DNA from 2 places in the Hydrotalea lipotrueae genome. Region 2 is predicted to be linked to the other one. Evidence: riboswitches for the same ligand, from Rfam matches in the RefSeq annotation. Region 2 holds a riboswitch; the other holds the start of a gene.
What was found. A riboswitch is a leader RNA that binds a small molecule or an ion and turns the genes downstream of it on or off. The one in region 2 is predicted to bind thiamine pyrophosphate.
Positions count from the first base shown of each region.

Region 1 (4,220 bases), on a different contig from region 2:
ATACAATTTGTTTTCAAAAACAGATGGTTGCAAAACCTTTTCCGGCATTTTTATAAATGAGCGGATAAAGGGATGGATTATTTTTCTTTTCGTTTCAAATGAATGATTGTTTCAAGTGTATTTACAGAAAATTTGTAATTTTTAAAAAACCTACCCGGCACTATTGCAGCAAGCCTTTATTCGGGTAACATTTTTTAAAAAAAACTGCAATTTAATGTACAGTTAAACAAGGGTTAACGTTTAAAATTACAAACAAATTAGCAGTTGCTTTTCTCTTACATCATTCCATTTATTGGTAACCAATTTTTGGCAACCAAATATCTGCTGTAATCATACAATTGCTGAATTCTGTTATTTTTCCAGCTCAAGCTTTATAAAAAATAATACCACATAATACTACAGCGTAACAATCAATCTCAATTATCCTCCTTTGCAATCCGCTTTAGTTTAATTGCATAAAAATCTGAATTATGTTATACTAACCATGGCAAACCATTAGCATAAAGTAAACAAAACAATAGTTGTAAGGATTTGCTGAACATATACTCTGTTGTTTAACCGGGTAAGTACAGGGAAGGTATATTCTATCGCCCTTCCCTGCTTGTATTGCATACCCGATGTTTGCATTAAGCCTTAACCCCCTGCTTTTCCCCTAACATTAATATTTCGTTTACCTGCACTTCGGTAATGTATTTTTTATTACCCGCTTTGTCGTTATAAGAACGGGAAACCAATTTGCCTTCCAATGCCACCTCACTCCCTTTTTGTAAATATTTCTCGGCAATTTCGGCCACCTTACCCCAGGCAACAATATTGTGCCATTGCGTTTCAGCAATTTTTTCGCCTTTTGCATTGCGATAGGTTTCGCTGGTGGCTACACTAAAACGAGCCATTTTTTTGCCCCCATCTAAATTTTTAATTTCTGGAGCATTACCTAAGTTTCCGATTAACTGAACTTTGTTTTTTAAAGCGTACATAGTTTTACAATTTGTGCTGTATTGGTTTGAACAGCGATGATGAATTTTGTTTATTTCAATTAAAGCCGGCGACGTCATTCCCGCTTCAACAACACAAAATTGCAACGGTTCAAAAACAGGAGTCGGTTTTTAATTATTTCTAATCGTATATAAATGTGTTTAAACGTTTGCACACAGATAAATATTTACTATATTGTAGTTTAAAACCCTTTGCTGATGTCGTTATCCACTCCCATAAAAACCTGTTTGTGTTGTGGTAAGCCTGTGAAAGGCCGGGCCGACAAAAAATTTTGCGATGATGCCTGTCGTAATACTTACAACAACGAACTCAAAGCCAAAAGCCATTACAGCAGTTATGTGCGCAGCATTAATAACAGCCTGATTAAAAACAGGAAAATATTGGAAGAATTACTACCCCAAGCATTGGGTATGATAAAACTGCCGCAGGAAAAATTGGTACAAAAAGGATTTTCTTTCACATACCACACCCATACCTATACCAACAAAAAGGGCGATACCTATTTTTTCTGTTATGATTATGGCTATCTGCCATTAGAAAACAATTGGTATTTATTGGTAAAAAGAAAAGAGGCATAGTGGGGGCTACTCCTTTAATGGAGGTGGGTGGTTGTTGCCTCGATATAATAAAGAAAAGTGGACGCTACCTCTTTTTATACAATACACATTTGATCCGGTGTGCGGTTGGGCTAATTCCGAAGCATTGTTGGGTAAAGATACACTAAGCATACTTGTGTTCAGAAAAGGCTATGTAAATGAAAAGGGGCTTTTTGTAATTGTACAAGGAGCAGGAAGCCTCTGGTAGTAGGCGCTTATAAAACTATGCTATGCTATTGTTAACCAAGCAAAATAGCATTAGTTATTTTTTATAGAACTATCTAATACAATTGGGGTGTGATTCAAAAAAATAATTTTTGGAATAAGCTACTATAATTTATATGTAGTAAAAATTAATTTGCGATTTTTTAATCTGCAGTTTAAAATTTTAATTCTTTTTTATTGTTAGAATACACTACTTTTGAAATGCTTTAGGGGTGCCGAAATACGGCTGAGATGATACCCTTTACCTGATCAGGATAATGCCTGCGTAGGGAAAAGTAAATACTTCTTTTTTTGCTGCTTTTTTGTATTTCCTAAAGTTTATTGGTTCTTTTTTATTTCACCATTATTAATGGTATATGACTATTCATTTAAATGAGGCTCAGATAGAATTATCTGAAGGCCAAACTATTACAGCGCTACTAGATAAACTTGCAATTACTTCATACAATGGAATTGCAGTGGCAGTTAACAATACTGTTATTCAAAAAAAAGACTGGGACGAGTATCAATTACAACCAAATGATAAGCTTGTTTTGATTCGGGCTTCGCAGGGAGGATAATTTAATTATTTAATACTTTTATTCAACACAATTATAAATATGAATAAGGATAAAGAAACGAAAGCTGAAAGCGATCTGATTATAACAACTCCAATAAGTGGTTCAAAAAAAATTTATGTACCGGGTAAGTTGTTTAATATTCAAGTAGCTATGCGGGAAATTCAATTGGGCGATACAATTCATTCCTCATTGGGAAAGGAAGAAGTATTGTCTAATGCACCTGTAACAGTTTATGATACCAGCGGCCCTTATACCGATTCTGCAATAGAAATTGATATAAGAAAGGGATTACCCCGTATAAGAGAATCATGGATCACTGAACGCGGTGATGTAGAGTTATTAAACGATTTCTCATCGGAATATAGTAGACAGCGATTAAATAATCCGGATCTGAAAAGTCTGCAATTTCAACATATTCGAAAACCATATAAAGCAAAGGCATGCAGGAATGTAACCCAATTACATTATGCACGAAAAGGTATTATTACTCCAGAAATGGAATACATAGCAATTCGTGAAAACCAGCAAATAGAGGAAAGGCAAAATAATCCATTGCTTGATCAACAACATGCAGGTAATAGTTTTGGTGCAGGAATGCCAATAAAAAAAATAACGCCTGAATTTGTTAGAGATGAGGTGGCAGCTGGCAGAGCTATTATACCTGCCAATATTAACCATCCTGAAAGTGAACCGATGATAATAGGCCGTAATTTTTTAGTTAAAATAAATACCAATATTGGTAATTCTGCTGTTACTTCTTCTATTGAAGAGGAGGTAGATAAAGCAGTATGGAGTTGCCGCTGGGGAGGCGATACTTTAATGGATTTATCAACCGGAAAGAATATTCATGAAACCAGAGAATGGATCATAAGAAACAGTCCGGTACCTGTAGGAACAGTACCAATTTATCAGGCATTAGAGAAAGTAAATGGTAAAGCAGAAGATTTAACCTGGGAAATTTTTAAAGATACATTGATTGAACAGGCAGAACAAGGGGTAGATTATTTTACAATTCATGCCGGGGTATTACTGCGTTATATTCCACTCACATCCAAAAGGTTAACCGGAATTGTTTCAAGAGGTGGTAGTATTATGGCAAAATGGTGTTTAGCACACCATAAAGAAAGTTTTCTTTACACACATTTTGAAGAAATCTGTGCTATTATGAAAGCTTATGATGTAAGTTTTTCATTAGGAGATGGTTTGCGCCCCGGTTCTATTGCCGATGCAAATGATGCTGCACAATTTGCAGAATTAGAAACACTTGGCGAATTAACAAAAATTGCATGGAAACATGATGTACAAGTGATGATTGAAGGCCCCGGCCATGTACCAATGCACCTGATTAAAGAAAACATGGAAAAACAACTTAAAGAATGTAATGAAGCACCATTTTATACATTGGGCCCTTTAACAACTGATATTGCGCCGGGATATGATCATATTACTTCTGCAATTGGTGCTGCAATGATTGGATGGTATGGAACGGCCATGCTTTGCTATGTAACTCCAAAAGAACACCTTGGTTTACCAAACAAAAAAGATGTAAAAGATGGTGTAATTACATACAAAATTGCTGCACATGCGGCAGACCTGGCAAAGGGGCACCCCGGTGCACAATATCGTGACAATGCGTTAAGTAAAGCCAGATTTGAGTTTCGCTGGGAAGACCAATTTAATTTATCATTAGATCCCGATACTGCCCGTTCCTTTCATGATGAAACGCTGCCTGCTGATGGAGCTAAGATTGCACATTTCTGTTCTATGTGCGGTCCTCATTTCTGTTCCATGAAAATTACACAGGATATTAGAAATTTTAGCGAAGAACAGGAAAAGTTACAAA
Region 1 covers NZ_JAESDL010000013.1:24,916-29,135, forward strand. The annotation lists gene JK139_RS08955 (single-stranded DNA-binding protein) at 627-977, opposite strand; gene JK139_RS08960 (hypothetical protein) at 1,194-1,574, shown strand; TPP riboswitch at 2,016-2,106, shown strand; gene thiS (sulfur carrier protein ThiS) at 2,174-2,377, shown strand; gene thiC (phosphomethylpyrimidine synthase ThiC) at 2,417-4,220, shown strand, end outside.
Region 1: it holds a riboswitch for thiamine pyrophosphate, as region 2 does, so the genes downstream of both, thiS (sulfur carrier protein ThiS) here and JK139_RS08220 (TonB-dependent receptor) in region 2, are expected to answer to the same signal.

Region 2 (4,220 bases):
GATAAAAAGGTTCTCCTTCGGGCAAAAATTCAACGATTGAATTGACCAGTTCATCGGTTTTTTGCTGCTGCAATGCTGCAATGGCCAACACTTTTTTAGCATAAGGTTTTGATTCAAAGAAATGAATGGCATTTTGCAACACTTCTTTGCCCACCTTATCTTTTTTATTCAACACCACAATAACGGGCACTTTTAAATGCAGCGATTGAAACAGGGCATCGCAACTTTCCAAATCGTCGGTAACATCTGCTAATAAAATTGCCACATCCGTATCTTCCAATGCACTTTTCACTGCACCCATCATTTTTTCGTGCAATTTGTATTTGGCTTCAATGATGCCGGGTGTATCTGAAAATACAATTTGATATTCGCCGGGTTTGCTTAAAAACCCTTTGATACGATGGCGTGTGGTTTGCACTTTTGAAGAAACAATAGCCAACTTCTCGCCCAATAAGGCGTTGAGTAATGTGCTTTTACCTGCATTGGGTTTTCCAAAAATACCTACAAATCCCGCTTTCATGATGATAACTGTGTTTAAAAACTAAAAGCCTCACGAATTGAGGCTTTTAAAGTTTTAGTTGCGAGGGGGGGAATCGAACCTCCGACCTTCGGGTTATGAGCCCGACGAGCTACCGCTGCTCTACCTCGCGATTTAATAAGTTGCAAAATTAAGGTTAGTAAGGTGAACTGCCAAAACTAATTTAACATTAGTCTTCTTTTTTAATGGAAGATGCGCCGCTCGACTGAATATTTTGAATAACGGGGTTGCCTTTATATCGTATACTGCTGGCACCACTGGCTTCTAATCGGGTAAAAGTTTTTTCTACATTTACACGAACATTCGATGCGCCGGAAGCAGATACATCGCAGTTGGCTACGGTTAAATCATAACCTTTTATTACACTGGCGCCGCTAACATCTACATTTAAAGTTCCTACCTGTCCTTTCATTGTTGCATTAGATGCTCCGCTTAAGTTAATGGATAATTCAGCTACATTAAAACTGCCTTTTACATAACTGGCACCGGTTGCTTTTAATTTTAAAGCATTTCCTTTTAATTGATCAACAATATTCAACTGGCTGGCCCCTGAAAGCACAATTTTATTTAAATCAGTAACTGTTACATAAGCTTTAATTTTTTTATCGCTCCAATTCCATTTGTTCCAAAAACCACTTTCCGTATAAATGTGCAATACATCATTTTTTACTTCAGTGATAATTTTTGCTTTATCGCCCCCATCGGCACTAATGGCAACGGCATTGGTATTACCTTGTGAAAGGTACACCGTAACAGCACCGGAAACATCTAATCCGGAAAAATTGCCCACCTTCCGTACTTCGGCATTGGCATCATACACCAAATTTTTAACTTCCTGCCCTTTTACAAAAGAAAGCGACAGAAGGATTACCAGCATCAACATTATTTTTTTCATTGTTATTTGTTTAAAGAAATGAAACAAAAAAGTTAGTTTTTACATTGAAACGCAGCACTGCAAAAAAAGTTACACCCTTTTTAAATTTTTACGCATTAATTTTGCGGCAGATTTTCCCCGGGGTGCTGGATTGCCTTGATGGGTTAACACATCAACAACATCCGGCTGAGATAATACCCGTTGAACCTGAACAGGGTAATTCCTGCGAAGGGAAGGTGTACTGCTTATTTTAGTCAGCCTCTCCATTAGCACAGCTCCCTGTTCCCAAATTTTTTAACCATTTAATCAAAAAAAAATGAAATTCTTTTTGGGAACGCTGGCATTTTTGCTTTGTTACGTTAACAGCTTTAGCCAGATAAAAAAACATGCTTTTCTTTCGGGTGTAGTAGTAGATGCACAAACCAAAAAACCCGTTGCAGGCGCTGCTATTACAACGCAAAACAGAACCACCATTACCGGTGATGATGGCCATTTTATTTTCATGAACCTGATAACCGGCAATACTACCGTTGTTGTAAACAGCATTGGATTTGAAGTGTACAAGCGTACCATTCAAATACCTCAGGAAGGACAAAAGTTAGAAATTACTTTAACCAACATTCCATTATTCCTACAGCCTTTAGAAGTGAAGGCCATCCGCGCAGGCAGTAAAGCACCATTTGCAGTTACCAATATCAATGAACAGGAAATTGCCAAAACCAATCTGGGACAGGATATTCCATTCCTCCTCAACCAAACCCCTTCTGTGTTTGTAAACTCAGATGCCGGCAATGGCATTGGCTATACCGATATCCACATCAGAGGTACAGATGCTACGAGAATAAATGTTACCCTTAATGGTATTCCTTATAATGATGCAGAAAGCCAGGGTACTTATTGGGTGGATTTACCTGATTTTGCTTCATCGCTCAATAGCATTCAAATTCAGCGTGGCGTAGGTACTTCCTCCAACGGCACTGGTGCATTTGGCGCTACCATCAACCTTTCTACCAACGAATTTCATGAAAAGCCTTATGCTGAAGTCAATAATAGTTATGGCTCTTTCAACTCCTGGAAAAATACATTGAAAGTGGGTAGTGGTTTATTGAATGGACATTTTACCGTTGATGCCCGTTTGAGCAAAATCAGCAGCGATGGGTATATTGACCGTGCCAGCTCACTGCTGCAATCATTTGCGCTTTCTACCGCTTATATCAACAAAAAAACTTCCATTCGTTTTAATATTTTCTCCGGAAAAGAAAAAACTTATCAGGCCTGGTACGGCGTACCCGATACCCTGTTGGCAAAAGACAGAACCTACAATCCCGCCGGAACAGAAAAACCCGGAGCACCATACGCCAACGAAACCGACAATTACCAGCAAGACCACTATCAGCTATTTCTGAATCAGGAAATCAACAATCGTTGGAATTTTAATACAGCTTTATTCATGACTTATGGCCGGGGTTATTATGAAGAATACAAAGCCGCGCAAAATTTTAGTGATTATGGTTTATCGCCATTTATCGTGGGCAATACGGTACTTGATTCAACCGATTTAATTCGCCGCCGCTGGTTAAGCAACCATTTTTACGGGCAAATTGCCTCACTGCAATACAAAAACGCCAAAGATGAACTCACTATTGGTGGTGGATGGACGCGGTATGAAGGCAACCATTTCGGTAATGTAATATGGGCACAATATGGTGTAACAGAGCCCAACTATCAGTATTATTATTATCCTGCAGTAAAAACCGACATCAATGTGTATACCAAATGGCAACACAATTTTGCAAAGTACTGGTATAGTTTTGCCGATGTGCAATACCGTACCGTTACCCACAATATGCAGGGCTTTGAAGGCAATGGCAATTTAAATGTAAACCGTACTTTTCACTTTGTGAATCCGAAAGCAGGTATTACCTACAGCCACAATAGTTGGCAGGCCTATTTCAGTTATGCCTTGGGTAATAAAGAACCCAACAGAGATGATTTTCAGGCCAGTTTACAAAATCAGCCCGTAGCAGAAACCCTACACGATTTTGAGTTAGGCGTTGCCAGAAAAAATAGCCGTTTTAATTATAGCGCCAATCTGTATTATATGTTGTACAAAAACCAATTGGTGTTAACCGGTATTATTAACGATGTAGGTGCTTATACCCGCATTAATGTTCCGAACAGTTACAGAATGGGAATTGAATTACAAGGTGCATATGTATTTAATGAATGGCTAAATGCGCAAGCTAATTTTAGTTTTAGCAGAAATAAAATAAAAAGCTTTACCGAGTATATAGACAATTATGATACCGGCGGACAAAATGCCGTGCAACACAACAATACAGATATTTCTTTTTCGCCCGATATTATTGGTGGTGTTACCATCAATATTATTCCTGCAAAAAATGTTACCCTTAGTTTGTTAAGCAAATATGTAAGCAAACAGTATATGGATAATACCCAAACCGAAAACAGAAGTTTGCCCGGCTTTTTTACTGAAACCGTTCGCACCAGTTATAGTGTAAAGAATGTAGTATTTAAGGAATGGAATTTTATTCTGCAGGTGAATAATGTATTCAATAAATTATACCAGCCCAACGGTTATACCTATAGTTACATCAGCAACAATCAGTTGTACACCGATAATAATTATTTCCCCATGGCCGGCACCAATTTTATGATGGCTGTGAATATTTTTTTATAAAGATTGTACACAAATTCAACAAAGGAGGTTAGCCGGTTCATCAAGCTAACCTCTTTTTTATCGGCCAAATTTATCTTCCCATGCCAGCATACCACCGGCTAAATTGG
Region 2 covers NZ_JAESDL010000011.1:51,244-55,463, reverse strand. The annotation lists gene era (GTPase Era) at 1-520, opposite strand, end outside; tRNA gene JK139_RS08230 (tRNA-Met) at 579-650, opposite strand; gene JK139_RS08225 (head GIN domain-containing protein) at 708-1,433, opposite strand; TPP riboswitch at 1,542-1,663, shown strand; gene JK139_RS08220 (TonB-dependent receptor) at 1,729-4,113, shown strand; gene JK139_RS08215 (rhodanese-like domain-containing protein) at 4,171-4,220, opposite strand, start outside.